DNA from 2 places in the Enterobacter sp. SA187 genome. Region 1 is predicted to be linked to the other one. Evidence: predicted binding sites of a transcription regulator. Region 1 holds the regulator's gene; the other holds the start of a gene.

The links. The regulator LexA, encoded in region 1, represses DNA repair genes until DNA is damaged. The targets are predictions, from matches to a motif close to TNCTGTATGTACATACAGNA.
Positions count from the first base shown of each region.
Region 2: the regulator LexA is predicted to act here: its motif matches at 5,268-5,287, upstream of mutH (DNA mismatch repair endonuclease MutH).

Region 1 covers NZ_CP019113.1:1,497,837-1,512,650, reverse strand. Annotated here, with positions in the region: gene aphA (acid phosphatase AphA) at 1-436, opposite strand, end outside; gene tyrB (aromatic amino acid transaminase) at 628-1,821, opposite strand; gene alr (alanine racemase) at 1,943-3,022, opposite strand; gene dnaB (replicative DNA helicase) at 3,079-4,485, opposite strand; gene BMF08_RS07245 (quinone oxidoreductase) at 4,549-5,532, shown strand; gene pspG (envelope stress response protein PspG) at 5,708-5,950, opposite strand; gene dusA (tRNA dihydrouridine(20/20a) synthase DusA) at 6,094-7,092, opposite strand; gene BMF08_RS07230 (conjugal transfer protein TraF) at 7,200-8,492, opposite strand; gene BMF08_RS07225 (cupin domain-containing protein) at 8,704-9,192, opposite strand; gene zur (zinc uptake transcriptional repressor Zur) at 9,310-9,825, shown strand; gene BMF08_RS07215 (CsbD family protein) at 9,916-10,125, opposite strand; gene dinF (MATE family efflux transporter DinF) at 10,283-11,602, opposite strand; gene lexA (transcriptional repressor LexA) at 11,673-12,281, opposite strand; gene BMF08_RS07200 (diacylglycerol kinase) at 12,390-12,758, opposite strand; gene plsB (glycerol-3-phosphate 1-O-acyltransferase PlsB) at 12,888-14,814, shown strand, end outside.
Region 2 covers NZ_CP019113.1:208,642-223,455, reverse strand. Annotated here, with positions in the region: gene aas (bifunctional acyl-ACP--phospholipid O-acyltransferase/long-chain-fatty-acid--ACP ligase) at 1-789, shown strand, start outside; gene lplT (lysophospholipid transporter LplT) at 782-1,972, shown strand; gene BMF08_RS01075 (NADP(H)-dependent aldo-keto reductase) at 2,053-3,093, opposite strand; gene BMF08_RS01070 (YgdI/YgdR family lipoprotein) at 3,218-3,436, opposite strand; gene BMF08_RS01065 (TerC family protein) at 3,568-4,281, opposite strand; gene mutH (DNA mismatch repair endonuclease MutH) at 4,344-5,039, opposite strand; gene rppH (RNA pyrophosphohydrolase) at 5,721-6,251, shown strand; gene ptsP (phosphoenolpyruvate--protein phosphotransferase) at 6,264-8,510, shown strand; gene lgt (prolipoprotein diacylglyceryl transferase) at 8,672-9,547, shown strand; gene thyA (thymidylate synthase) at 9,554-10,348, shown strand; gene BMF08_RS01035 (prepilin peptidase-dependent protein) at 10,532-11,002, shown strand; gene BMF08_RS01030 (prepilin peptidase-dependent protein) at 10,993-11,556, shown strand; gene BMF08_RS01025 (DUF2509 family protein) at 11,553-11,960, shown strand; gene BMF08_RS01020 (prepilin-type N-terminal cleavage/methylation domain-containing protein) at 11,945-12,268, shown strand; gene recC (exodeoxyribonuclease V subunit gamma) at 12,281-14,814, shown strand, end outside.

The DNA of each region.
Region 1 (14,814 bases):
TTTCCGTTTTGGTTTCGCTGCGGCCGGTGATGAAGAAAATAGAGTCCCCGCGCTTCACATGCATGGCGATCAACGCGCGGGCCACCTCTTTCGGAATGCTGAATTCATCCCAGCCGTTGTTCATCTTTTCCCAGAACGCCGGATTTTTCAGATAGTCTTCGCTGTCCGGCGACCAGGTTTTCTTGCCGCGCCAGAAGCCGGGGCTGGAAAAAAGCACGGTGTCATCAATATCAAAACCCACGGCCATCGGCGGACGTCCCAGCAGACTGTTTTCGATTTGCGCCACGGATACCCAGTGCACCGGTGCCTGTTGCGCCAGTTGTGCGACATTAGTACCGGGATTAAGGGGCGAAGGCGACGAGGCGTGAGCGGTAACGGGGCCATTAAGCGTGAACAGCAAACTAAAGGCGCTGAGGATAAGTGTGATTTTGCGCATATTTTTCCCTGCATTATCAGCCCGCAATCATTGCAACCTGCGCGGACGATCAAAAATTTACCCGACCTTAACGTCACGGGCAGGTGAAAGGAAGAATATTCTTAAAAAAGAGGCGGGAAACAGAAGACGGATCGCATTCTGCTCTCCCGCCCGGCCGCATGACACCGGGAGAGAGAGCAGTAAGCAAGTACTTACATTACAGCGGCAAAGGCCTGTGCCACACGCTGTACGTTGCCAGCATTCAGCCCGGCGACGCACATGCGTCCGCTGGCGATAAGGTAAACGCCAAACTCATCGCGCAGGCGATCCACCTGGGCGCTGCTCAGCCCGGTATAGCTGAACATCCCGCGCTGTTTGAGCAGATAATCAAAGTTCTGATCCGGCACCGCATCCTTCAGGACATCAACCAGCGCCTGACGCATCGCCAGGATGCGCAGGCGCATGGCTTCCACTTCCGCCAGCCAGCTGGCTTTCAGGGCGTCGTCGCCCAGCACCGTCGCCACCAGCTGCGCGCCAAAGGCTGGCGGGCTGGAGTAGTTACGACGTACGGTGGCTTTCAGCTGACCCAGCACGCGGGCGGCAGCGTCGGCATCTTCACAGACCACCGACAGACCGCCGACACGCTCGCCGTACAGTGAGAAAATCTTCGAGAAGGAGTTGCTGACCAGCGCCGGTAGCCCTGCGCTGGCAATGGCGCGGATGGCGTAGGCATCCTCTTCCATACCCGCGCCAAAGCCCTGATAGGCGATGTCGAGGAACGGGATCAGGTTGCGCGCTTTCAGCACTTCAACGACTGCATCCCATTGAGCGTTAGTCAGGTCTGCGCCGGTCGGGTTGTGGCAGCATGGATGCAGCAGCACGATGCTTTGCGCCGGCAGCGTGTTCAGTTTTTCGAGTAACGCTTCCGCGCGCACGCCGTTAGTGGCGGCATCAAACCACGGGTAGGTATCGACGTTAAAACCTGCGCCTTCAAAAATGGCGACGTGGTTTTCCCATGTCGGATCGCTGACCCAAACGCCGGAGTCCGGGAAGTAGCGTTTGAGGAAATCGGCACCGATTTTCAACGCCCCTGAGCCGCCCAGTGTCTGGATGGTGGCGACGCGCTGCGCGTTTAATACCGGGTGATCCGCCCCGAACAGCAGCGGCGCGATGGTATGGCGATAGCCGTTTAAGCCTTCCATCGGCAGATAAAGCGAGGCACCGTGCGGCCGGGCATTCAGGCGCGCCCGCGCTTCCGTAATCGCCTGGAGCTGGGGAATAGCACCGTCTTCGTTGTAATACAGCCCGATGCTGAGATTAACTTTGTCGCTACGGGGATCTTCTTTAAAACGTTCCATCAGCGAAAGGATGGGGTCGCCAGCATAGGCGTCAACTTTCTGAAACACGGGGTGGTTCTCCAGGTTTACGGTGCGGATAACCACAATAAACCGGAAGCGCGGGAAGATCGAGAGGGATGTGAATGGAAGGTTATCAGCAGGCCCCACGCAGGGGACCTGCAAAATACGATCAGTCGAGGTATTTCATCGCCACCCGCGAGGTCAGTCGCGTGATAAGTTCGTAAGCGCTCACTTTTGTGAATTCGGCGATACGCTCGACCGGCAGACCATCGCCCCACAGGGTCACGCGATCGCCCGCTTTTTCCTGCGCGTCCGGCCCGAGATCGACACAAATCATGTCCATCGCCACCCGGCCAACTATCGGTACTTCCCGGCCATTCACCAGCACCGGCGTACCGGACGGGGCTGCCCGCGGGTAGCCATCGCCGTAGCCCATCGCCACCACGCCCAGGCGGGTGTCGCGCTCGCTGATCCAGGTGCCGCCATAGCCGACCGGCTCGCCCGCTTTGTGTTCACGCACGGCGATCAGGTTTGAGGTCAGGGACATGACCGGCAGAAAGCCGAAGTCCGGACCCCAGGGTTTATGATCCAACGGAGAGACGCCGTAAAGGATAATGCCAGGACGTACCCAGTCAAAATGCGCCTGCGGCCACAGCAGGATGCCGCCGGAGGCCGCGATGGAACGCTGTCCGGGTTTGCCGTCGCAAAAGGTATTGAAAATATCGAGTTGCTGCTCGGTGGCGCCGCATTCCGGTTCATCGGCGCGGGCAAAATGGCTGACGATATTTACCGGCTGACGCACGTTTTTACAGGCGCAGAGGCGTTGATAAAAGGCGCTGGCGTCTTCAGGGCGCACGCCGAGGCGGTGCATGCCGGTGTCGAGCTTCATCCAGACGGTGACCGGCTCGCTAAGTTCGGCGTTTTCCAGCGCCGTCAGCTGCTCGTTATTGTGGACGGCGGTATGCAAATGTTCTGCGGCAATGGTCGGCAGGTCGTCGGCGGCGAAGAAGCCTTCCAGCAGTAAAATTGGTTGGGTGATGCCTCCCGCGCGCAGGCGCAGGGCTTCTTCGAGACGGGCGACGCCAAAGGCGTCGGCATCGGGGAGCGTTCGCGCGGTCTCAAGAAGACCGTGTCCGTAAGCGTTCGCTTTCACGACTGCCACCAGGCGACTGGCAGGAGCCAGTTCGCGCAGGCGTTGCAGGTTGTGACGCAGAGCGCGGCGGTTAATGACTACAGTTGCCGCTTGCATTGTTATTCCTTCATTAATGAGTACCGGATCTGACGTTTTAAAACCGACCAGATCCCTTATTCGTCGTCGTATTGTGGACCCGCATAGTTATCAAAGCGCGACCACTGACCGTTAAAGGTCAGACGTACCGTACCGATCGGGCCGTTACGCTGTTTACCGAGGATGATTTCCGCGATGCCTTTCAGATCGCTGTTTTCGTGATAAACCTCGTCACGGTAGATAAACATGATCAGGTCGGCATCCTGCTCGATGGAGCCGGATTCACGCAGGTCGGAGTTTACCGGACGTTTATCGGCGCGCTGTTCCAGCGAGCGGTTGAGCTGCGAGAGCGCCACCACCGGCACCTGTAATTCTTTCGCCAGCGCTTTCAGCGAGCGGGAGATCTCGGCGATCTCCAGCGTACGGTTATCAGAAAGAGAAGGAACGCGCATCAATTGCAGGTAGTCGATCATGATCAGACTCAGCCCGCCGTGCTCGCGGAAAATACGGCGCGCGCGGGAGCGGACTTCTGTCGGCGTCAGGCCAGAGGAGTCGTCGATATACATGTTGCGCTTTTCCAGCAGAATGCCCATGGTGCCGGAGATACGCGCCCAGTCTTCATCATCAAGCTGGCCGGTACGAATACGGGTCTGGTCGACGCGGGACAGAGACGCCAGCATACGCATCATGATCTGTTCGGCGGGCATCTCGAGACTGAAGATTAAGACCGGTTTATCCTGCAACATGGCCGCGTTTTCGCAGAGGTTCATCGCAAAAGTGGTCTTACCCATCGACGGACGCGCTGCCACGATAATCAAATCCGAACGCTGTAAGCCCGCGGTCTTTTTATTCAGATCCTGATAGCCGGTATCCACACCCGTCACGCCGTCATGAGGCTGCTGGAAAAGCTGCTCAATACGCGCCACGGTGGACTCAAGGATCTGATCGATACTCTTCGGGCCTTCGTCTTTATTGGCACGATTTTCAGCGATCTGGAAAACGCGGGATTCGGCCAGATCGAGCAGATCTTCGCTGCTGCGGCCCTGCGGATCGAAACCGGCGGTGGCAATCTCATTCGCCACCGAAATCATTTCACGCACTACCGCGCGTTCACGCACGATGTCAGCATATGCGCTAATGTTCGCCGCGCTTGGCGTATTTTTTGACAGCTCTGCCAGATACGCAAAGCCGCCCACGCTGTCGAGTTGCCCCTGTTGCTCCAGCGATTCCGCGAGCGTGATCAGGTCGATGGGTTTACTCATCTCCTGCAGGCGGTGCATCTCAGTGAAGATGTGGCGGTGCGGGCGGGTATAGAAATCTTCCGCCACTACGCGCTCGGCCACATCGTCCCAGCGTTCGTTATCCAGCATTAAACCGCCCAACACCGACTGTTCCGCTTCAATCGAGTGCGGGGGGACTTTCATCCCTTCGACCTTGAAGTCGCGAGGTTCAGGCTGTTTGTTGAAGGGTTTATTTCCTGCCATAGTGAATGGAGTTACCGAGATGATGATTGGGTCGAAAGATTACCACAGAGTTCAGGAGGAAGCATGGCAACAAGAATTGAATTTCACAAGCATGGTGGCCCTGAGGTACTGAAAGCGGTGGAGTTCACCCCCACCGATCCGGCGGAAAATGAAGTCCAGGTTGAGAACAAAGCCATTGGTATCAATTATATTGATACCTATATTCGCAGCGGGCTTTATCCACCGCCTTCCCTGCCGAGCGGCCTGGGAACGGAAGCCGCGGGCGTGGTCAGCAAAGTGGGTAAAGGCGTAACCCATATCAAAGCCGGTGACCGGGTGGTATACGCCCAGTCGGCGCTCGGGGCTTACAGCTCAGTGCATAACGTGCCTGCCGATAAAGCAGCGATTTTGCCTAACGCCATCTCCTTCGAACAGGCTGCCGCCTCCTTCCTGAAAGGCCTGACGGTGTTTTATCTGCTGCGTAAAACCTACGAAATTAAACCCGACGAACCCTTTTTATTCCATGCCGCCGCCGGGGGCGTGGGGCTGATTGCCTGCCAGTGGTCGAAGGCGCTGGGCGGTAAGCTGATCGGCACCGTGGGTAGCGCGCAAAAAGCGCAGCGCGCGTTACAGGCCGGTGCCTGGCAGGTGATCAATTATCGTGAAGAGAGCATTGTTGAGCGGGTAAAAGAGATCACCGGCGGCAAGAAGGTGCGCGTGGTCTATGACTCGGTGGGGAAAGATACCTGGGAAGCCTCGCTGGACTGCCTGCAACGCCACGGGCTGATGGTGAGCTTCGGTAATGCTTCCGGGCCGGTGACCGGCGTCAATCTGGGGATTCTCAACCAGAAAGGCTCGCTGTTTGCCACCCGCCCTTCCCTGCAAGGCTACATCACCAATCGCGAGGAGCTGGAAGAAGCCAGCAATGAACTGTTCTCGCTGATCGCCAGCGGCGTGATCAAAGTGGATGTGGCGGAAGATCAGAAGTTTGCGCTGGCGGATGCGCAACGGGCGCATGAGGTACTGGAAAGCCGCGCCACTCAGGGGTCAAGTTTACTGATCCCTTAAAAGAATTAGGGCCTCCCTGAGGAGGCCCATTCTTTTTTTAGTTCGGCTGTTTGTAGGGGACAGCACGATGAATTCGTTAACCGCGCCATAGTGCCAGATCCGATAAGTAAATCCTATGCGGTTTCAGCGAACTCACCTCTGAAAAGTACGAGGTTGTGATCAACCACGCATAACCTTAGTAACGCCAGCGGTTATTGCGCTGATAATGTGGGATTTTTGGCGTTTTTATCGCCCGTATCACCCACACAATCGCCACCGCCAGCAGCAGCCAGGGCAGCAGTTTAATCATCAGCGCGAACAGCCCGCCAACAAACATTAACGCGGTGGCGGCCACCAGCGCGGCAATAATGCCGAGCAGGGAAATTCCGGTCACCATTAGCATGACAAAAAATCCAATGACAAAAAGTAGTTCCAGCATGGCTCTCTCCCGAAAGACGTTTCTTTCATTCTTGTCTCAGGTATTACAAGATCCGTGCCAAAGTTAACCTGCTGAAATAAAACGAAAACGCCCCGCGGATTAACGCGAGGCGTGGTGAATCTGACCAAATTCTGGCGAAGTTTTTAACGCTTATCCGCCACCAGCGCCAGCGCCTGTTCCACTACGCGAATATCTGCGCCTGCTTTATGCGCATTTTCACTCAGATGGCGACGCCACTGACGCGCGCCGGGAATGCCCTGGAACAGCCCGAGCATATGACGGGTAATGTGCCCCAGATAGGCCCCTTTGCTCAGTTCACGCTCAATGTACGGATACATGGCGCGCACCACGGCAACCGGATCGGCATCCGCGCGGTCACGACCAAAGATCTCGCGGTCCACGGCGGTGAGGATCCCCGGATTCTGGTACGCCTCGCGGCCTACCATCACGCCATCCATGTGTTCCAGATGCGCTTTCGCTTCCGCCAGTGATTTGATGCCGCCGTTAATCGACATTGTCAGCTGCGGGAAATCGCGCTTCAGCTGGTATACGCGCGGGTAATCCAGCGGCGGGATCTCGCGGTTCTCTTTCGGGCTCAAACCTGACAGCCATGCTTTACGGGCGTGGATAATAAAGGTGTCGCATTCGCCCTTACCGGAGACGGTGCTGATGAAATCACACAGGAATTCATAGCTGTCCTGATCGTCAATGCCGATACGGGTTTTTACTGTGACCGGGATCGACACTACGTCGCGCATCGCTTTTACGCAGTCAGCCACCAGTTGGGCGTTGCCCATCAGACAGGCGCCGAACATGCCATTTTGTACGCGGTCGGACGGACAGCCAACGTTGAGGTTGATTTCATCGTAGCCCCGTTCTTCCGCCAGTCTGGCGCACTGCGCCAGCTGCTGCGGATCGCTGCCGCCCAGCTGTAAGGCGACCGGATGCTCTTCCTCGCTGTACGCCAGATAATCGCCCTTGCCGTGAATAATGGCGCCGGTGGTGACCATTTCGGTGTAGAGCAGCATATCGCGGGACAGCAGACGCAAAAAGTAGCGGCAATGCCTGTCCGTCCAGTCGAGCATCGGCGCGATGGAGAAGCGGGAGGAAGCGAATTGGGTGGACGGAGTTACGGGTGCCATAGCGTACATTTTTGCATCAATATGAAAAAGGGGCGCTACTATAACACACTCATTTCCGGGGTACACATTAGCAGACCGGAGGCGATGCGCCCCCGGTCCGCTTTAACTCAGAAGGTCAGGCTCAGCTGTGCGCCTGCGCCCCAGGTTTCGTTTTCGCCCACGATACCGGTCAGGTCAAGACGCGCGCGTTCAAAGGCCGTGAAGCCCAGACCGCCGGTAAAGACGTTGCTATCGTTATCTTTCACGTCTGCACGGTAACCGGCACGCACCGCCATCCAGTCTAACGGACGGACTTCAGCGCCGACGCCCACATACTGCGAGTTTTCTTCGCTCTTGAAGCCTTTGGTTTCCGTCAGATCGCCATCGGCGGTTACCGTCACCAGATCGTTATGCCATGCCACACCCGCTGTCACCACCGGGCTGATCTGGTAGGTGTCTTTGTAATTTCTCACCTCACCGGTACGGCCGTTACGCACGTTGATATCTTTGGTGTCGATGTCGCGGGAGATCAGGTTCTGCCCGCTCACGCCTACGGTCCAGTTTTCGCCGAAATCTGCCGCAATACCGGCATCGACGTTAAAACCATTGTCGTCGGTACGATAACGGCTGCTTTTGAAATCGTCGCTGTCGTAATCGTAAATGGAGGTGGTGTAGTTATAGACCCAGGTTTTCTGGAATTTCGGCGTTACGCCGATAGAAACCGGAACTTCACCCACCTGGAACTGACGGGCAACAGCGATACCGTAATCCGAGACGATAGCCGCGCGCCCGGAGGCGGTGGAGTTCAGATTTTCGGTGATTTCATCAGAGCCGTTTGGCGACAGCGCGGCATTAAGCGCTTCACCGACGGCCACCAGCCTGCTGTTCTGGATGCTGCGCAGGTAAGTAATATCCTGCTGATCAATGTTCGAACTGACGCGGGCATGCGCATGGGCTTTAGTTACGAAGGCCACCGACAGCACGTCGTTAGGAATACTAACGGCAATGCCAGCGCCGGCACTTGCGCGCGCGGTTTTACCATCAAGGAATTCCAGCTCATCCGCCAGATCCTTAGCGGCGCTCTGGAATTGCCCGATAGTGCCCAGCGGGTTAGCAATAATTTGCGCTGCGGTAAGGTTATCGACAACGTCGCTGTAGCGGTCGACTTTGTCATTAATTTCGTCAATCTCATCCTGAAGATTGTCTTTGTCGGTGATTTGCGCGCCCACGGCTGGCAGGATCACAGTCACGCTGTCATCCGGCTTTGCTTTGGCCAGCAAGGCCGGGTTAATGAGTGCGCCGCTGCCATAGCTCGCGGAAGCAACACCCGTACCACCCATTGCGTCGCCACGCGCTTCTGCCCAGGTATTGGCCGCTGACGCCTGATTTGCCACAAAAAAGGAGACAGCGAGAGTAACCATTGAATATTTGAATGTTTTTTTCACAGTTTGCTCTTCTTTGAATAATTGAACATCTTACCCCGACAGTTATCGCCCGAACGGGGATGAACTATTGCTGTGAACAACGATGTTAAATACGGCTAATTCAATTTAAAGGATGTTTTAACGCTGATGGTCTTATTCACTGCTTTCCCGTTCCGGTGACGGGCCTATTAATTTATAGAAGACGAAATTAATTTCGTGAAGGTTTTCCATCATGGGGGCCGAAAAACTGCGGAGGATGGTCTATCCAGCGATCGTCCCGCGTGGCGGCATAGTCGGGATTGAGCGGGTAATAAATGCGGTTATTTCTTTTATTCGCCTCCCCCACGACCAACAGGCGTACTTCTTCCATGGTGTTATTGATAAAGGTATGGCAAACGCCGGTTCCGGCAGGAAATCCAACGCTGTCGCCCGGTTCCAGTTTCCATAAATAGCCGTTAATCCACGCCTCCGGATTCCCTTCCAGCACATAAATAAACTCCTCCTCATCGCTTTCCGCGTGCGGATACGATGTGCGTCGGCCCGGAGGTAGACGTTCGTGATGGATACCCAGCCGCGTAAGCCCGAGTTTTCGGGCAAGAGGCGCGCCAACAGAAAAACGTTCATCGCTGTCCGGGTAGCCTGATTCGTCGGGACCTTCGAGATCCCGCCAGTGCCGAATACAGTCGGGCTTTTTCATGTCCTTTCTCCTTCATAAATAATGCTTCAGATATAGCACACCTGCGTGCGGATCTCGGCGTTTAAGGCAGAACATGATAAAGTGGATGTTTTCGCACCCGGCCACCAGAGGATGCCCATGGATAAGACCACTTCGCAGGAGATGTTAGCGCAGGCTGAAAAGCTCTGCGTGCAACGCAATGTGCGCCTGACTCCACAGCGCCTGGAAGTATTACGGCTATTAAGCCTGCAGGAAGGGGCGATCAGCGCTTACGATCTGCTGGATTTATTACGGGTATCTGAGCCACAGGCGAAGCCGCCCACGGTGTATCGTGCGCTGGACTTCCTGCTGGAGCAGGGCTTTGTGCATAAAGTTGAGTCCACCAACAGCTATGTGCTGTGTCATCTTTTTGATAATCCGGCCCATACGTCGGCAATGTTTATCTGCGATCGTTGCGGAGCCGTCAAAGAAGAAGCGGCGGAAGGTGTGGAAGATATTATGCATGGTCTGGCCGCGCGAATGGGTTTTGCGCTACGCCATAATGTCATTGAAGCGCATGGTTTATGTGCGGCATGTTCAGAAGTGGAAGCCTGTCGTCATCAGGGTGCCTGTCAGCACGATCACAGCATTCAGGTGAAGAAAAAACCGCGTTAGAAATAAGGTGGGAATGTAGAGAGAGGTTGGTACATCCTTGTACCTTTCGGGCAGGGTAGCTGTAACGCTAATTGCCGCAGAAGTCCGTGATTACCAGCGGTAATCGTGACGGGTTTCCCAGTCACCAACTTCTTTCTCAGCCTGGTCTTTCTGGTAGCCGTAACGCTCCTGAATTTTACCAACCAGCTGGTCGCGTTTACCTTCGATGACAGTCATATCATCGTCGGTTAATTTACCCCACTGTTCTTTCGCTTTACCTTTGAACTGTTTCCAGTTACCGCCGACTTCGTCTTTATTCATAATGATATCCTCATCGTTCGGTTTGAATAAAAATATATTCAGTATCCATCAGTTCGTTCGATTTCTGCTGAACGTGATAATTATTGTAGTTAAGGAGATGTCGAAGCGGAGATTATTCGGAATATTTAACCATCAACGCAATAAAGCGCCAGTGAACTTATGAGAACCAGGTGCCGTGCTGCCAGTGCTGACGCCAGATCCACGCCAGCGTAATCCCACGCAGCGCCAGGAAGACGGTTAACGACAGCCATAAACCATGATTACCGAGCAGCGGTACGCTGAGCAGCGTCAGGGCAAAACCGGCGGCGGCGATGGCCATACTGTTACGCATTTCCGTCCCGCGGGTAGCACCGATAAACATGCCGTCGAGCAGATAACACCATACCCCCACGATCGGTAAAATCACCTGCCAGCCAAGGTAGTGCCCGGCAAGCCGTTGCAGATCCGGCAGGGAGGTCAGCAGCGAAATAATCTGCTCACCGGCCAGCGCGTACACCATCGCAAACGCCAGCGCCACTATCCCCGACTGCCGACAGGCCGCCTGCCAGACGCTGAGCAACTGGCTGCCATCGCGCGCGCCATAGGCCTGCCCGGAATGGGCCTCAACTGCATAGGCAAAACCATCCAGGGCGTAGGCGGTAAAAGTCAGCAGCGTCATCAGCACGGCGTTCACCGCCACGATGTCGCCACCCAGACGCGCGCCCATCACGGTAATGGAACCAAAGCACAGCTGAAGCAGCAGCGAGCGCAGCATGATGTCGCGGTTAAGCGCCAGCAGCCGCCTTATATTGCCGCGCCAGGCGGTCTTCAGCATCGCCAGGCTGATCCCCCGGCGACGCAACCCGCGTTGTACCATCAGCAGGCCGACCACAAAAGTGGCGTATTCCGCAATGACGGTGGCGAGCGCAGCGCCCTGCACGTTCATGTGCAGCCCCATCACCAGCCATAAATCGAGGGCAATATTCAGCACGTTGCCCACCACCAGCAGCACCACAGGCGCGCGGGCATACTGGATACCCAGCAGCCAGCCGAGCAGCACCAGGTTCGCCAGCGACGCCGGGGCGCTCAGCCAGCGGATCTCCAGAAAACGCCGCGCCTGCTCCAGCACCGCGTCGTTGCCGCCCACAATGTGCAGTGTGAGATTAATCAGCGGGGTCTGACAGAGGATGATGGCGAAACCGGCGATCAACGCCAGCAGCAGTGGTTGCACCAGCGCCCGCGCAAGGGCATGGGGATCTTTTGCGCCAAAGGCCTGGGCGGTAAAACCGGTGGTACTCATGCGCAGAAAAAGCAGCAGCATAAACAGGAAGCTGGTGGCCATGGCGCCAACCGCCACGCCGCCCAGATACACCGGGCTGTCGAGATGACCAATGACTGCGGTATCCACCAGCCCCAACAGCGGCACGGTGATATTGGAAAAAATCATCGGCAGCGCAAGACGCCACAACGCTTTGTCGGAAGTCGTCAGAAAGGCCACGTTGAATTACCAGAAGGGAAACGGACGCGCGGCGGCAATCATGATGTTGCCGCCGCGTGGAAAGAAGAGATTAAAGCCACTCACCGTTGCGGATCACGCCGACGGCCAGCCCTTCGATGGTGAAACTCTGCTCGCGCAGGTCAACCACGATAGGAGAAAACTCGCTGTTTTCCGGCAGCAGTTGCACGGTATTACCCTGACGCTTCAGGCGCTTAACGGTCACTTCATCGTCAATACGCGCGACCACGACCTGGCCGTTGCGGGCTTCCTGGGTTTTGTGCACCGCCAGCAGATCGCCGTCCATAATGCCGATATCTTTCATCGACATGCCGCTAACGCGCAGCAGGAAGTCTGCATTCGGTTTAAAGAGATTGGGATCGACCTGATAATGGCCTTCAATGTGCTGCTGCGCCAGCAGCGGTTCACCTGCCGCGACACGCCCGACCAGCGGCAGTCCGTCAACATCTTCAAGCAGTAAACGAATACCGCGGGACGCGCCGGAAACGATCTCCAGCACGCCTTTGCGCGCCAGCGCTTTCAGGTGTTCCTCAGCCGCGTTCGGGGAACGGAACCCCAAGCGCTGCGCGATCTCCGCACGCGTCGGCGGCATGCCTGTCTGGCTGATGTGATCCCGAATGAGATCAAACACCTCTTGCTGCCTGGCCGTTAAAGCTTTCATACCGCCCCCTGGTTGCATATACAGTTATGCTGTGAGTATATACAGGCAAAGTGAAATTTGGAATCGAATTTTGAGCAAAACAGCGGAGTTTGTCGATTTATGCGAGCATTATCGATAATGCGACCACAACAGCATGCCCCAGGTGGCGAGCGCCAGCAGGATGGACATCAGCACCGCCGCCGAGCCCATATCCTTTGCGCGCCCGGAAAGTTCATGAAAATCCGTGCCGATACGGTCCACCACCGCTTCAATCGCGCTGTTCAGAATTTCCACTATCATTACCAGCGCTACCGAGCCGATCAGCAGCACGCGCGTGATAGCGTCCACATCCAGCCAGCAGGCAATGGCAATCGCCAGGATCACCGCTACCGCTTCCTGACGAAACGCCGCTTCGTTGATCCAGGCGGCGCGAACGCCTTTCCAGGAGTACCCTGCTGCTTTTATGATGCGAGTAAACCCAGTGGTATTATTGGCCATCAAAAGAACCTTTTTATGTAATTAGCGTCAATGTCTATGCAAGCAGACCTTGGTACAACAGAATTTACGCGCGCTTTCTGATATTCTTGCGGCGCAACAGGATTATTAACCAGAGGCTTCACATCGTATATGTCCGGCTGGCCACGAATTTACTACAAATTACTTAATTTACCATTAGGCGCGTTGGTAAAAAGCAAGCCCATTCCGGCAGAACCTGCCCAGGAACTGGGACTTGATACCTCACGCCCTATTATGTACGTCTTACCGTACAACTCGAAGGCAGATTTACTGACCCTGCGCGCGCAGTGTCTGGCAAACGATCTGCCCGATCCGCTGGAGCCACTCGAAATCGACGGCACGCTGCTGCCGCGCTATATCTTTATTCACAGCGGACCCCGCGTGTTCACCTGGTACACGCCGAAGGAAGAGTCGATCAAGCTGTTCCATGATTACCTCGATCTGCACCGCAACCACCCCGATCTGGACGTGCAAATGGTGCCGGTGTCGGTGATGTTTGGCCGCTCGCCGGGTCGTGAGAAAGGCGAGGTCAACCCGCCGCTGCGTATGCTTAACGGCGTACAGAAATTCTTTGCTATCTCCTGGCTGGGACGCGACAGCTTTGTGCGCTTCTCGCCGCCGGTTTCGCTGCGCCGCATGGCCACCGAACATGGCACTGACAAAATTATCGCCCAGAAACTGGCGCGTGTCGCGCGGATGCATTTTGCCCGCCAGCGTCTGGCCGCGGTCGGCCCGCGCCTGCCTGCGCGTCAGGATCTGTTCAATAAATTGCTGGCCTCAAAAGCCATTGCCCGCGCGGTGGAAGACGAAGCGCGCAGCAAAAAGATCTCCCATGAAAAGGCACAGCAAAATGCCGTCGCCCTGATGGAAGAGATTGCGGCGAACTTCTCCTATGAAATGATCCGCGTCTCTGACCGCATTCTGAGCTTTACCTGGAACCGGCTGTATCAGGGGATCAACGTCCACAACGCCGAGCGCGTGCGTCAGTTGGCCCACGACGGTCACGAGATCGTCTATGTGCCCTGCCACCGCAGCCACATGGATTATCTGCTGCTCTCCTACGTGCTTTACCACCAGGGGCTGGTGCCGCCGCATATCGCCGCCGGTATTAACCTAAACTTCTGGCCCGCCGGGCCGATTTTCCGCCGCCTTGGCGCGTTCTTTATCCGTCGTACCTTTAAGGGCAACAAACTCTATTCGACGGTGTTCCGTGAGTATCTCGGCGAGCTGTTCAGCCGGGGTTATTCGGTGGAGTACTTTGTGGAAGGCGGTCGTTCCCGTACCGGGCGTCTGCTCGATCCGAAGACCGGCACCCTGTCGATGACCCTTCAGGCGATGTTACGCGGCGGCACCCGTCCTATTACGTTAGTGCCGATTTACATCGGCTACGAGCACGTGATGGAAGTGGGTACTTACGCCAAAGAGCTGCGCGGCGCGACCAAAGAGAAAGAGAACCTGATGCAGATGGTGCGTGGCTTAAGCAAGCTGCGTAATCTGGGCCAGGGTTATGTGAACTTTGGCGAACCGATCCCGCTGAATGCGTATCTTAATCAGCATGTGCCGGAGTGGCGCGAAGCGATCGATCCTATTGAAGCGGTGCGCCCGGCGTGGCTGACGCCGACGGTGAATACCATCGCCGCCGAGCTGATGGTGCGTATTAACAACGCCGGTGCGGCGAACGCCATGAACCTGTGTTCGACGGCGCTGCTGGCGTCACGCCAGCGTTCGCTGACCCGCGAACAGCTGACCGAGCAGCTGGATTGTTATCTGGATCTGCTGCGCAATGCGCCTTATTCAGAAGACGCCACCGTGCCGGCCAGCACCGCGTCAGGGCTTATCGATCACGCGCTGCAAATGAACAAGTTTGAAGTCGAGAAAGATACCATCGGCGACATCATCATTCTGCCGCGCGAGCAGGCGGTGCTGATGACCTACTACCGTAACAACATCGCGCATATGCTGGTTCTGCCTTCCCTGATGGCGGCCATCATTACCCAGCATCGCCATATCTCCCGCGAGGAGATGCTGCGTCATGTTG
Region 2 (14,814 bases), 1.3 Mb from region 1:
GTGCTGTTCGGCACCTCCACCTTCCTCGGCCACTACGCACGTTTCGCCAATCCTTATGATTTCTATCGTCTGCGTTACGTGGTGGCGGGGGCGGAAAAACTTCAGGAGAGCACGCGGCAAATCTGGCAGGACAAATTTGGTCTGCGCATTCTGGAAGGCTACGGCGTGACCGAGTGCGCGCCGGTGGTCTCCATTAACGTGCCGATGGCGGCGCGCCCCGGCACCGTCGGGCGCATTCTGCCGGGTATGGACGCGCGTCTGCTGGCGGTACCCGGCATTGAAGACGGCGGTCGCCTGCAACTGAAAGGGCCGAACGTGATGAACGGCTATCTGCGGGTGGAAAACCCCGGCGTGCTGGAAGCGCCGACGGCGGAAAATGAGCGCGGCGAGATCGAGCCGGGCTGGTACGACACCGGTGACATCGTGCGTTTTGATGACAGCGGCTTTGTGCAGATCCAGGGGCGCGCAAAACGCTTTGCCAAGATTGCGGGCGAAATGGTGTCGCTGGAGATGGTCGAGCAACTGGCGCTGGCGGTATCGCCGGAAAAAATGCACGGCACGGTGATCAAAAGCGACGCCAGCAAAGGCGAGGCGCTGGTGATGTTTACCACCGACAGCGAGCTGACGCGCGACAAGCTGCTCCAGCATGCCCGCGCGCAGGGGATCCCTGAGCTGGCCGTCCCGCGGGATATTCGCTATCTGAAGCAACTTCCGGTATTGGGCAGCGGCAAGCCTGATTTTGTCACCCTTAAAGGTCTGCTTGAAGACCCGGAACATCATCATGCGTGAGTCACACACTAACAATTCCCTGTGGTCGAAGGGGATGCTGGCAGTCACCGCCGCGCAGTTCCTGTCTGCTTTCGGGGATAACGCGCTGCTGTTCGCCACTCTGGCGCTGCTGAAAGAGCAGTATTACCCGGACTGGAGCCAGCCGATCCTGCAAATGGTGTTTGTAGGCGCTTACATACTCTTTGCGCCTTTTGTCGGCCAGGTTGCTGACAGCTTCCCCAAAGGCCGCGTGATGATGGTGGCGAACAGCCTGAAACTGCTCGGCGCGGCAAGCATCTGTCTCGGCGTTAACCCGTTTATTGGCTATACGCTGGTGGGAATTGGCGCGGCGGCCTACTCGCCAGCCAAGTACGGCATTCTCGGCGAGCTGACCACCGGCGATAAACTGGTAAAGGCGAACGGTCTGATGGAGTCCTCCACCATCGCCGCCATTTTGCTTGGCTCGGTAGCGGGCGGGGTGCTGGCAGACTGGCACGTGCTGGCGGCGCTTGGCGTCTGTGCGCTGGTGTACGCGGGTGCGGTGGTGGCGAATTTGCTGATCCCGGTATTGCCTGTCGCCCGTCCCGGCCAGTCCTGGCGTTTCGTGCCGATGACCAACAGCTTTTTCAGCGCCTGCCGATCTTTATGGCAGAACGGCGAAACCCGTTTCTCGCTGGTGGGCACCAGTCTGTTCTGGGGCGCAGGCGTGACGCTGCGCTTCCTGCTGGTGTTGTGGGTACCGGAGGCGCTGGGTATTACCGATAACGCCACGCCGACCTATCTGAACGCGATGGTGGCGGTGGGGATCGTGTTGGGCGCAGGCGTGGCGGCGAAACTCGTCACCCTGGAAACGGTGTCGCGCTGTATGCCAGCCGGGATTTTAATTGGCGTCGGCGTGCTGTTCTTCTCCCTGCAACATGCGCTACTGCCTGCCTATGGCCTGTTAATTCTGATTGGTCTGCTGGGTGGATTCTTTGTGGTGCCGCTGAACGCGCTATTGCAGGAGCGCGGTAAACGCTCGGTGGGCGCGGGGAATGCCATTGCGGTACAGAATCTCGGTGAGAACACCGCTATGCTGCTGATGCTGGGGCTGTATTCGCTGGCGATAAAAGTCGGCGTGCCGGTGGTGGGCGTTGGCGTGGGCTTCGGTGCGCTCTTTGCGCTGGCGATTGCCGCGCTGTGGATCTGGCAGCGTCGTCGGTAAAGAAGTCTGGGATACGTAGGCCGGGTAAGCGCAAGCGCCACCCGGCAAAAAAAAGCCGGGCATCTGCCCGGCTTTTTACATCACGGTGCCGGATAGGTATACACCCGGTGCACTGCTTCAATCTCTGCTAACACGTCCTCACTGAGATCAAGATGGAAGCTCTCCACATTGGTCTTCAGCTGTACCAGCGTGGTCGCCCCCAGCAGGGTGCTGGCGACAAACGGCTGGCGACGCACAAAGGCCAGCGCCATCTGCGCCGGATCCAGATTATGCCGCTTCGCAATATCCACGTAAGCGGCGACTGCTTTTTGCGACTGCTCGCCGCTGTAGCGGGTAAAGCGACTGAACAGGGTATTACGCGCGCCTGCCGGTTTCGCGCCGTTGAGGTATTTCCCGGTCAGCGTACCAAAGGCCAGGCAGGAATAGGCCAGCAGCTCCACCCCTTCAAACTGGCTGACTTCCGCCAGCGCCACTTCATAGCTGCGGTTCAGCAGGCTATACGGGTTCTGAATGGTGACGATGCGCGGCAGATCGTGCTTGTCCGCCAGGTGCAGATAACGCATCACGCCAAACGCCGTTTCGTTGGAGACGCCAATGTAACGAATTTTCCCGGCACGCTGGTATTCCGTCAGCGCTTCAAGGGTTTCAAGGATGGTTACACCCGGCGCGCTATCCGTCCACTCATAGCCCAGTTTGCCGAAGCAGTTGGTCGGACGCTGCGGCCAGTGAACCTGATAGAGATCGAGATAGTCGGTTTGCAGGCGTTTTAAGCTGGCATCCAGCGCCTGGCGGATATTTTTTCGATCCAGCGCCTGATCCGGGCGGATACCGCTGTCGCTGTTGCGGCTCGGGCCGCTGACTTTTGAGGCGATAACGAGTTTTTCGCGGTTACCGCGTTTCGTCAGCCAGTTGCCGACGTAAGTCTCGGTAAGCCCCTGGGTTTCCGGGCGTGGCGGAACAGGGTACATCTCCGCGACATCAATAAAATTTATTCCCTGGCTTACGGCATAATCGAGCTGTGCATGGGCGTCGGCTTCGCTATTTTGTTCACCAAACGTCATAGTGCCCAGCCCCAGAGTGCTTATCTCAAGGGAGCTGTGAGGGATACGGTGATAGTGCATTTGCCGGCTTCCTTTTGTTAACAACGTCAGTCGCTTCCTGACAAAGGAATATAAACATGGCAGAGGGGAGTGAAAAGGGAAAGTGAAAAATCAAAAGGTCAGCAGGGTACTGACCCTTTCAGGATTAACGTTCGATAATCTGTGAAACGTCGTCGCGGTTGATCTGCATCTCGTTGCCCTGCTGATCGCGATAGCTAACCAGTCCGGTGTCATCATCAATTTGTGGTTTACCATCTGTCAGGATCATTTTGCCATCTTTGGTCGCCATAACGTAATCACTGCTGCACCCTGAAACCGCAAAAGCCAGGCCTACTGCAGAGATCACCACTGCCCATTTTTTCATCGTTTTATTCCTCGCGTGACGGTTAACTGAATGTAGTCTAGTAATAACGCAGAATAATGTGATGAAAAAGCAGCAAATTCTGAAAGCGGAAGAAAAAATGTACACTCCCCCGGGGGCGGGGGAGCGGTAAATCAGAGCGGACGCTTCTTGTTGCGCAACAGATTGAGGGTTTCCACGGCAATGGAGAAGAACATTGCGAAATAGATGTAGCCTTTCGGCACGTGGATGCCGAAACTTTCCAGCATCAGCGTAAAGCCGACGAGGATCAGGAAGGCCAGCGCCAGCATTTTCACCGACGGGTGACGATCGACGAATTCGCCAATCGGACGCGCCGCGAACATCATCACGCCAACGGCAATCACCACCGCCGCCATCATAATGAACAGATGGTCAGACAGTCCCACCGCCGTAATCACCGAGTCGAGACTAAAGATGATGTCCAGCAGCATGATCTGCACAATCGCGCCCATAAAGGAGTGGACGTTGGTTTTCAGTCCTTCCTCTTCCCCTTCAATGGACTCGTGGATCTCTTTGCTCGCTTTCCAGATCAGGAATAAGCCGCCAAGCAGTAAAATCAGATCGCGTGCCGACACCGCATGGCCCATCACCTCAAACAGCGGCGTGGTCAGGCGTATCACCCATGCGATTGAGGCCAACAGCGCCAGACGCATGATCATTGCTCCCGCAAGGCCGAGACGGCGGGCGCGGTTACGTTGTGCGGGCGGAAGTTTTGCCACTACCAGAGAAAGGAAAATAATATTATCGATACCCAGCACTATTTCCAGCAGCGTCAGTGTTCCGAGCGCCAGCCAGGCATTGGGATCGGTGATCCATGCAAATAACATCGTAAAAGTCCTGCCAAAAAAAGAAGGGCTAATTATAAGCGCAAGCCCGGTCAGGGCAAAATTTAATAACCCTGCAACAAAAAATGCCGCGCCAGCAATGCGCGGGTAAAATTCTTTTTCAGATAAAAGCCGCGGGGCAGGGTCAGGATACGTTGGCCCTCGGTGCCCACGGCCTCGGTCAGCGCTTTACTGTTCGCCGCTTTCGGGCGCAGTTGTAACACTTCGCCGTGACGCGCAGTAATTGTTTCAACCTGACCCAGTACGATGAGATCCATTAGCTCCTCCCAGTCCAGGCGCAACTGGCGCTCCTCATCTTCATCCGGACTCCACAGCAGCGGTGCTCCCACACGCCGCACGGCGAGAGGGATCTCCCGCGATCCTTCCACCGGGATCCACAGCACACGCTTTAACTTGTGACGCACATGACTGGTTTCCCACACCACCCCGCTATTACCCGTCAAAGGGGCAACGCACACAAAGGTGGTTTCCAGCGGGCGTCCGGCGTTATCCACAGGAATGGTTTTAAGCTCCACACCGAGCGCCGCGAAATCCTGTTCCGGCTTGCTGCCTGCGCTTGCGCCCAGCCAGCGTTCCAGCAGGATCCCGGTCCAGCCCTTATCACGTTTCAGATCCTGGGGCACTGGCAGACCGGCCATTTGACCCAGTTCTCCTAACGTGAAGCCCGCCAGACGCTGTGCCTGCGCCAACAGCTTTGCTTCGGTATCCGGTGGTGTAGTTAAGGGAACAGGTGGGAACATGATTCAGACCTTTGGTTAAAAAATGAACAACAATTATGCACCGGGGTGAGCAGTGAGGTTTATTTCTGTGAGCAACCTTCAATACTATGATTTAACGACTTTTTTTGGAAATAATCACTTATGTTGCGCAACAGCCTGCCCGGTTTTCCAATTCTGGTCACTGGCAATGAACAGGATCTTACACCATGTTATCCACAGAAAAGTGGGATAACTGGTAAAAACCTTCACTACTGTTTCCATTTACAGCCTTGACGTGGGAGCAAAATCGAATTTTCGCACAAATTGTGTTTAACTTGGTGGCACAAACTGTGGATAAAACCGACGCTGTGCGATCTTTCATCAGCGAGGCGATCATCCCTGTGATGATCGTCACATAACCGCCTTTTCGTTCCGGTATAAGTGCATTAAGCTACTGACGCATAGCGCTTTATTTTTTCATGGCATTAATGCGGATTTAGGACTACTCCGGGTTTTCCCCCTTTAATTCCATACTTCTTCACAACTATATCCACAGAAAAAGTGAATAAAGTGGCCGCCCGGAACCCTAATCTGTTTATAACTCGGCAGATAACTGTGAGTTATTCAATTGTTATTAGGTTATGCACCGTTAACAGAGTGGTTTACCGTTTACCACTAGTGTGAAACAATCGTTCAAATTCAGATTTTTTTTGAGGTAGTCCGGTGATTGATGACGATGGCTACCGCCCCAATGTTGGGATCGTAATTTGTAACCGACAGGGCCAGGTGATGTGGGCCAGGCGCTTTGGTCAGCACTCATGGCAGTTTCCTCAGGGGGGAATTAACCCCGGAGAATCCCCGGAGCAGGCTATGTACCGGGAGCTGTTCGAAGAGGTTGGGTTAAGTCGTAAAGATGTGCGTATCCTTGCTTCTACTCGCAACTGGTTGCGTTACAAGTTACCGAAACGTTTGGTGCGTTGGGACACAAAGCCGGTGTGTATCGGCCAGAAACAAAAATGGTTTCTTCTGCAATTAGTCAGCAGTGATGCTGATATTAATATGCAAACCAGCAGTACCCCCGAGTTTGATGGCTGGCGCTGGGTGAGTTACTGGTATCCCGTTCGTCAGGTTGTCTCCTTTAAACGCGATGTCTATCGTCGGGTGATGAAAGAGTTTGCAAGCGTAGTGATGGCGCTTTCTGAAGCGACGCCGAAGCCGCAAAGTCCCCCAGCCTGGCGACGTAAAAGAGGTTAAGCCATACATAACATGCTCACCCGGCTGCGAGAAATCGTCGAGAAAGTGGCAAGTGCTCCGCGCCTCAACGAGGCGCTGGACGTACTGGTTACTGAAATTTGTCAGGCGATGGATACCGAGGTCTGCTCGGTTTATCTCGCCGATCACGACAGACGCTGCTATTACCTGATGGCGACGCGCGGTTTGAAAAAGCCGCGTGGTCGTACTGTCACGCTTGCCTTCGATCAGGGCATTGTCGGCCTGGTCGGTCGGCTTGCGGAGCCCATCAACCTGGCCGATGCGCAAAAGCACCCCAGCTTTAAATTCATTCCCGCAGTCAAAGAAGAGCGCTTCCGCGCCTTTCTCGGCGTGCCCATTATTCAGCGCCGCCAGTTGCTGGGCGTGCTGGTGGTGCAGCAGCGTGAATTACGCCAGTTTGACGAAAGCGAAGAGTCCTTCCTGGTCACGCTGGCCACGCAGATGGCCGCCATTCTTTCCCAGTCACAGCTGGCGGCGCTCTTTGGTCAGTACCGTCAGACACGCATCCGCGCGCTGCCTGCCTCGCCGGGCGTAGCCATCGCCGAAGGCTGGATGGATGCCACGCTGCCGCTGATGGAGCAGGTGTATGAAGCCTCGACGCTCGACACCTCGCTGGAGCGCGAAAGGCTCACCGGGGCGCTGGAAGAGGCGGCCAGTGAATTTCGCCGTTACAGCAAGCGCTTCTCTGCCGGGGCGCAGAAAGAGACGGCAGCGATCTTCGATCTCTATTCGCATCTGCTCTCTGACGCCCGCCTGCGCCGGGAACTCTTTGAGGAAGTGGACCGGGGCTTTGTCGCCGAATGGGCGGTAAAAAAGGTTATTGAGCGCTTTGCCGAACAGTTTGCGGCGCTGACCGATGGCTATCTGAAAGAGCGCGCCGGGGATTTGCGCATGCTCGGCCAGCGTCTGCTCTTCCACCTTGACGATACATTACAGGGCCCGAATGCCTGGCCTGCGCGCTTTGTGCTGGTGGCTGATGAACTCTCCGCCACCACGCTTGCCGAACTGCCGCACGACCGACTGGTGGGCGTGGTGGTGCGCGATGGCGCGGCGAACTCCCATGCGGCGATCATGGTTCGCGCCCTTGGCATCCCGACCGTGATGGGCGCAGACATTCAGCCGTCGATCCTGCATCAACGCACGCTGATCGTCGATGGCTATCGCGGTGAACTGCTGGTGGATCCAGAGCCGATCCTGATGCAGGAATATCAGCGGCTTATCAGCGAAGAAAATGAATTAAGCCGTCTGGCTGAAGATGACGTTAATCTGCCCGCCCAGCTCAGAAGCGGCGAGCGGGTGAAAGTGATGCTCAACGCGGGCTTAAGCCCGGCGCACGAAGAAAATCTCGACAGCCGCATTGACGGCATCGGTCTTTACCGCACCGAAATCCCCTTTATGCTGCAAAGCGGTTTCCCCTCGGAAGAGGAGCAGGTGGCGCAGTACCAGGGCATGATGCAGATGTTTATCGACAAGCCCGTCACGCTGCGTACGCTGGATGTCGGCGCCGATAAACAGCTGCCTTACATGCCGATCAGCGAAGAGAATCCGTGCCTCGGCTGGCGCGGGATCCGCATTACGCTCGATCAGCCGGAGATCTTTTTGATCCAGGTGCGCGCCATGCTGCGCGCCAACGCCGCCACCGGCAACCTGAATATTCTGCTGCCGATGGTCACCAGCATCGATGAGATCGACGAGGCGCGACGTCTGATTGAGCGCGCCGGGCGCGAAGTGGAAGAGATGATCGGCTACGCCATTCCCAAACCGCGCATTGGCGTGATGCTGGAAGTGCCGTCGATGGTCTTTATGATCGCCCATCTGGTTAAACGGGTCGATTTTATCTCCGTCGGCACCAACGATTTGACCCAGTACATTCTGGCGGTGGATCGCAACAATACCCGCGTGGCAAATATGTACGACAGCCTGCATCCTGCCGTGCTGCGCGCGCTGGCGATGATCGCCGACGAAGCCGAACGGCACGACATCGATCTGCGGCTGTGCGGTGAAATGGCAGGGGATCCGATGTGCGTCGCCATTCTCATCGGCCTTGGCTACCGTCATCTGTCGATGAACGGCCGCTCGGTGGCGCGTATTAAATATTTGCTGCGCCATATCGATCACGAAGATGCGCAGACGCTTGCCAGACGGGCGCTTGACGCCCAGCTGGCCGCCGAAGTTCGCCATCAGGTCGCGGCCTTTATGGAACGGCGCAGCATGGGCGGGTTAATTCGCGGCGGACGCTAGGTGCAGGATCCGGCGAACGTTATACATATCTTTTACAACTTCAGCGCAATCAGCATGTCCGCCTTATGCTATGATTCGCAACTTTGGCGCGCCTGTCGACGCGGGCGCACGTCTTTGCCGCTGACCACTTTCGGCGGAATAACAACAAGTTGTGGTGACAGATGAACAGTGGTTATCTGCGTTTTCCGGACATCGATCCGGTGATTTTCTCCATAGGGCCGCTTGCCCTGCACTGGTACGGCATGATGTATCTGGTCGGCTTCATCTTTGCGATGTGGCTGGCGACGCGCCGCGCTAATCGTCCCGGCAGCGGCTGGACGAAAAACGAAGTCGAAAACCTGCTTTACGCAGGATTCCTCGGCGTGTTCCTTGGCGGGCGTATCGGCTACGTGCTGTTCTATAACTTCCCGGTATTCATGAGCGATCCGCTGTACCTGTTCCGCGTCTGGGACGGCGGCATGTCGTTCCACGGCGGTCTGATCGGCGTTATTCTGGTAATGGTCATTTTTGCCCGTCGCACCAAACGTCATTTCTTCCAGGTTGCGGATTTCATCGCGCCGCTGATCCCGTTCGGGCTGGGCGCAGGCCGTCTGGGTAACTTTATCAACGGTGAACTCTGGGGCCGTGTCGATCCGGGCTTCCCGTTCGCCATGCTGTTCCCCGCCTCCCGCAGCGAAGATATGGCGCTGCTGCCGGCGCACCCGGAATGGCAGTCTATTTTTGATACTTACGGCGTCCTGCCGCGACATCCGTCCCAGCTCTATGAACTGGTGCTGGAAGGCATTGTACTGTTCATCATTCTCAACCTGTTTATTCGCAAACCGCGCCCGATGGGTGCCGTCTCCGGATTGTTCCTGATTGGTTATGGCGCGTTCCGCATCATTGTTGAATTCTTCCGCCAGCCGGATGCGCAGTTTACCGGCGAATGGGTGCAGTACATCAGCATGGGGCAAATTCTCTCTATCCCGATGATTGTCGCCGGCGTTCTGATGATGATCTGGGCGTACCGCCGTCGCCCGCAGCTACACGTTTCCTGAGGAACCATGAAACAGTATTTAGACCTGATGCAAAAGGTGCTCGATGAGGGCACCCAAAAAAACGATCGTACCGGTACCGGCACGCTGTCTATTTTTGGCCATCAGATGCGCTTTAACCTGCGCGACGGCTTCCCGCTGGTGACCACCAAACGTTGTCATCTGCGATCGATTATCCATGAGCTGTTGTGGTTCCTGCAGGGTGATACTAACGTTGCCTATCTTCATGAAAACAACGTCTCCATCTGGGATGAATGGGCCGATGAGCAGGGCGATTTGGGTCCGGTATACGGCAAACAGTGGCGCGCCTGGCCGACGCCGGATGGCCGCCATATCGATCAGATCTCCAACGTGCTTGAGCAGTTAAAAAACGATCCGGATTCGCGCCGTATTATCGTTTCTGCCTGGAACGTGGGCGAGCTGGACAAAATGGCGCTGGCGCCATGCCATGCGTTTTTCCAGTTCTACGTGGCTGACGGCAAACTCTCCTGCCAGCTTTATCAGCGCTCCTGCGATGTCTTCCTCGGCCTGCCGTTCAACATCGCCAGCTATGCGCTGCTGGTGCATATGGTGGCGCAGCAGTGCGATCTGGAAGTGGGCGACTTCGTCTGGACCGGCGGCGATACGCACCTGTACAGCAACCATATGGAGCAGACGCACCTGCAGCTGAGCCGTGAGCCGCGCGCGCTGCCTAAGCTGATTATCAAGCGTAAGCCCGCTTCGCTGTTTGACTACCGCTTCGAGGATTTTGAAATCGAAGGCTACGATCCGCATCCCGCCATCAAAGCGCCTGTCGCTATCTGATGCGCAAAGCGTGACATAACCGGTGCCTTAGCGCGCCGGTTTTTTTTATCCGCCGTTCCATTTTCCGGGGCGTCTTCCGGAAAAAATGCAAAGGCCTGCAACGGCATTTAAACCTCTCGTAACGCCCCGCAAAACCACGCTTTCCCGTTCGCTCTCTCTGCACGTCTTCGGCACACTGCCGCCATGAAAAAACAACAAGGCTTCACCCTGATCGAAATCCTGGTCGCCGTGGCGCTGGTCATCATTCTGAGCGGCGCAGGGCTGTACGGCTGGCAGAGTTTCCGCCTGCACCAGCAGCTGTGGCAAACCGCCTGGCAGGTGCGTGTTTACCTGGAGCTGCTGCGCGATGATGCCAACTGGCAGAACCGCGACCACCTTATCAGCGCCAGCACAACGGAGGACGGCTGGTGCCTGTTAAGTTCGGTGAATGAGCGGGCAGGCTGCGCGGCTGATAATGCGTTTGCGCTGCGGCCGTTGTCCGCGGGTGTGGCGCTGGCTGATATCACGCCGTCGCTGCGTTTTTTTGGTCTGCGTAATACCGCCTGGCCCGGGCATATCGTGCTGCGCAATCCGGCGGGCGAATGGCGAATTATCGTTTCAAACGGAGGACGAATAAGAATGTGTCAACCTGTGGCGGCCACGCCATGCATCTGACCCATCGCGGCTTTACCCTGCCGGAGGTGTTGATCGCGATGACAATCGGCAGCGTGCTACTGCTTGGCGCGGCCCGCTTTCTGCCGGCCTTACAGAGGGCGATGCTCGCCCAGACCCGCCAGCAGGCGCTGGAAGATGAAATCTGGCAGCGGCTATATACCATGGCAAAACACGTGCAGCGGGCCGGTTATTGCCGTGGCCTGTGCAGCGGCCAACCGCTGGTGATAAACCCGCAGGCGTCCTGCATCATTGTGCAGTGGGACGGCAACAGCAACGGCGTGTGGGATCGCGCGCCTGCAAAAGAGCCGGATCAGACCGGATTTCGCCTGCACGACGGCGCGCTGGAAACCCGGCGCGGGGCGACATCCTGTCAGGATAAGGGCTGGGATAAAATGACCGAGCCTGAGACGATCACCGTAGAGCAGTTCAGCGTGACGCACGTGCGGCCTGAAGGTTTTCACAGCCAGCTCACGCTTACCCTTGCGGCCAGCGTGACCGGCCATCCGGACGAGCGCATCACCGCCCGCCACAGCGTAACGGGTTACAACCTGTGAAGCGCCAGCATGGGATGTCGTCGCTGGGGCTGGTACTGCTCATCATGCTGCTGGGAAGTGTGATGCTGAACGGACTAAACCAGCGCCAGCACACGCATCATCTGCGGGTGGTCAGCGAAAGCCGGGCGCTGCGCACGATGGCGGATGCGCAGTCCGCCATGGAGTGGGGAAGGGTACAGCCATGGCAATCCCGGCCTGCGGTGCAGTGTCGGCAGGCGCACGACCATGACTGGCGCGCCTGTCTGCGAATTTTTGACGACCAGACGCTGCTGCTGATCGCCGCGAGCGGCAGCCATACGCTGTGGCGTCTGGGCGCGCTGGAAAACGATCTCGTGATATTTTCCCGTCATGGCTGGAGTGATTTTTGCCCGTTCACCGGGGAGGCGTTATGTCAGCTTCCCTGAAAAATCAGGCGGGATTCAGCCTGCCTGAAGTGCTGCTGGCGATGGTACTCCTGGTGATGATCATCACCGCGCTGGCGGGAACGCAGCGTGCAATAATGAGCGGTTTTATGCACGATAGCCTCTACCGGGAGGTATGGCGTAATGCCTGGCAGCATATACAGTGGTATCCTGTTGCTCCGCCAGCAGGCTGGCAGGTGAAGCGAATGCAGACAAGCACGGCGGGATGTGTCAGCATCAGCGTAACAATCACCTCTCCCGTGGGTCGGCAGGGTCAGATGTCGCGGCTATATTGCCCAATCAGTCAGTAGTCAGGAGCATGTATGTTAAGGGTTTATCACTCCAATCGTCTGGATGTGCTTGAAGCACTGATGGAGTTTATTGTTGAGCGCGAACGCCTCGACGATCCCTTTGAAGCTGAAATGGTGCTGGTGCAAAGCACCGGCATGGCGCAATGGCTCCAGATGACGCTGTCGCAAAAATTCGGTATTGCCGCCAATATCGACTTCCCGCTGCCCGCGAGTTTTATCTGGGATATGTTTGTGCGTGTGCTGCCGGACATCCCTAAAGAGAGCGCGTTTAATAAGCAGAGTATGAGCTGGAAGCTAATGGCCCTGCTGCCCGACATGCTGGAGCAGGAGGCCTTCGCCATGCTCGGGAATTATCTGCACGACGATGACGACAAGCGCAAACTCTTCCAGCTCGCCTCGCGCATTGCGGATCTCTACGATCAGTATCTGGTGTACCGCCCGGAATGGCTGACCCGCTGGGAAGCCGGCGAATGGGTGGATGGCTTAGGCGAAGCGCAGATCTGGCAGGCGCCGCTGTGGCGCATGCTGGTTGAGCATACCGCGGCGCTCGGACAGCCGCACTGGCACCGTGCCAATCTCTATCAGCGGTTTATCCAGACGCTGGAGAACGCCAGTGAATGTCCGCCGGGGCTGCCGTCCCGCGTCTTTATCTGCGGCATCTCCGCGCTGCCGCCGGTCTATTTACAGGCCTTACAGGCGCTGGGTAAGCACGTAGATGTGCACCTGCTGTTCACCAACCCGTGCCGTTACTACTGGGGCGATATTAAAGATCCGGCGTTTCTGGCGAAACTCATCACCCGCCGCCGCAAACATCATCGCGAAGCGCAGGAAACGCCGCTGTTCCAGGAAGGGCTGGAGGTGGAAAGCCTGTTTAATGATGAAGGCGAGCAGGACGTGGGTAACCCGCTGCTGGCCTCCTGGGGTAAGCTGGGACGCGACTATATCTATCTGCTGGCGGGACTGGATCGCTATGACGAACTGGACGCCTTTGTGGACGTCACCCCTGGCACGCTGCTCAATAATTTGCAGTCGGACATTCTGGAGCTGAAGAACAGCGTGGTCGCTGGCGTCACCGCCGAGGAGTATGCGCGCAGCGATGCGAAACGCCTGCTCGATCCCGCCGATCGCAGCGTCACGGTGCACGTCTGCCACAGTCCGCAGCGGGAAGTGGAAGTGTTGCACGACCGTCTGCTGGCCATGATGCAGGACGATCCGGAACTGACGCCGCGTGACATCATCGTGATGGTGTCGGATATCGACAGCTACAGCCCCTTTATTCAGGCGGTCTTCGGCAGCGCCACCGGGGCGCGTTTTGTACCCTATGCCATTTCCGACCGCCGGGCAGGGCAGGCGCATCCGGCGTTACAGGCGTTTCTCAGCCTGCTGTCGCTGCCGGACAGCCGTTTCCAGTCAGAAGACGTGCTGGCACTGCTTGACGTGCCTGTACTTGCCGCGCGTTTCGATATTGATGAAGAAGGGCTGCGTTATCTGCGTCAGTGGGTCAACGAATCCGGCGTACGCTGGGGCATGGATGACGATAACGTGCGCGAGCTGGAACTGCCGCCTACCGGTCAGCATACCTGGCAGTTTGGCCTGATGCGTATGCTGCTGGGCTATGCGATGGAGAGTCGCCACGGGGAGTGGCGCTCGGTGCTGCCTTATGATGAATCCAGCGGGCTTATCGCCGAACTGGTGGGGCATCTGGCTTCGCTACTGATGAAGCTCAATCTGTGGCGCAAAGGCCTGTCCCAGGCACGTCCGCTGGTCGAGTGGCTGCCGGTATGCCGGGATATGCTTAATGACTTTTTCCTGCCCGATGCCGACACCGAAGCGGCGCTGGCGCTGATTGAACAGCAGTGGCAGGCGATGATCGCCCACGGCGTAGGAGCTGCATATAACGAGTCGGTACCGCTGACGCTGCTGCGGGACGAACTGACGCAGCGCCTGAACCAGGAGCGTATCAGCCAGCGTTTTCTGGCCGGGCCGGTAAATATTTGTACCCTGATGCCAATGCGCTCTATTCCCTTTAAAGTGGTCTGCCTGCTGGGCATGAACGACGGCGTATACCCGCGCACGCTGGCGCCGCTGGGATTTGACCTGATGAGCCAGAAGCCAATGCGCGGCGACCGCAGCCGCCGTGACGATGACCGTTACCTCTTCCTTGAGGCGCTGATTTCCGCCCAGCAAAAACTCTATATCAGCTACATCGGACGCTCGATTCAGGATAACAGCGAACGCTTTCCGTCCGTACTGGTGCAGGAACTGGTGGATTACATCGCTCAGAGCCACTATCTGCCGGGGGATGAATCGCTCACCTGCGATGACAGCGCAGCAAGGGTGATCCAGCATCTGAATCACCTGCACACCCGTATGCCATTCGATGCGGAAAACTTTGTCAGCGATGAAGTACAGAGCTTCGCCCATGAGTGGCTGCCCGCCGCCAGCCAGCAGGGCGTTGCCCACGAAACCTTTATTCAGCCGCTGCCCGCGCAGCCTATAGAGACGCTGGCGTTTGAGCAGTTACAGCGCTTCTGGACGCACCCGGT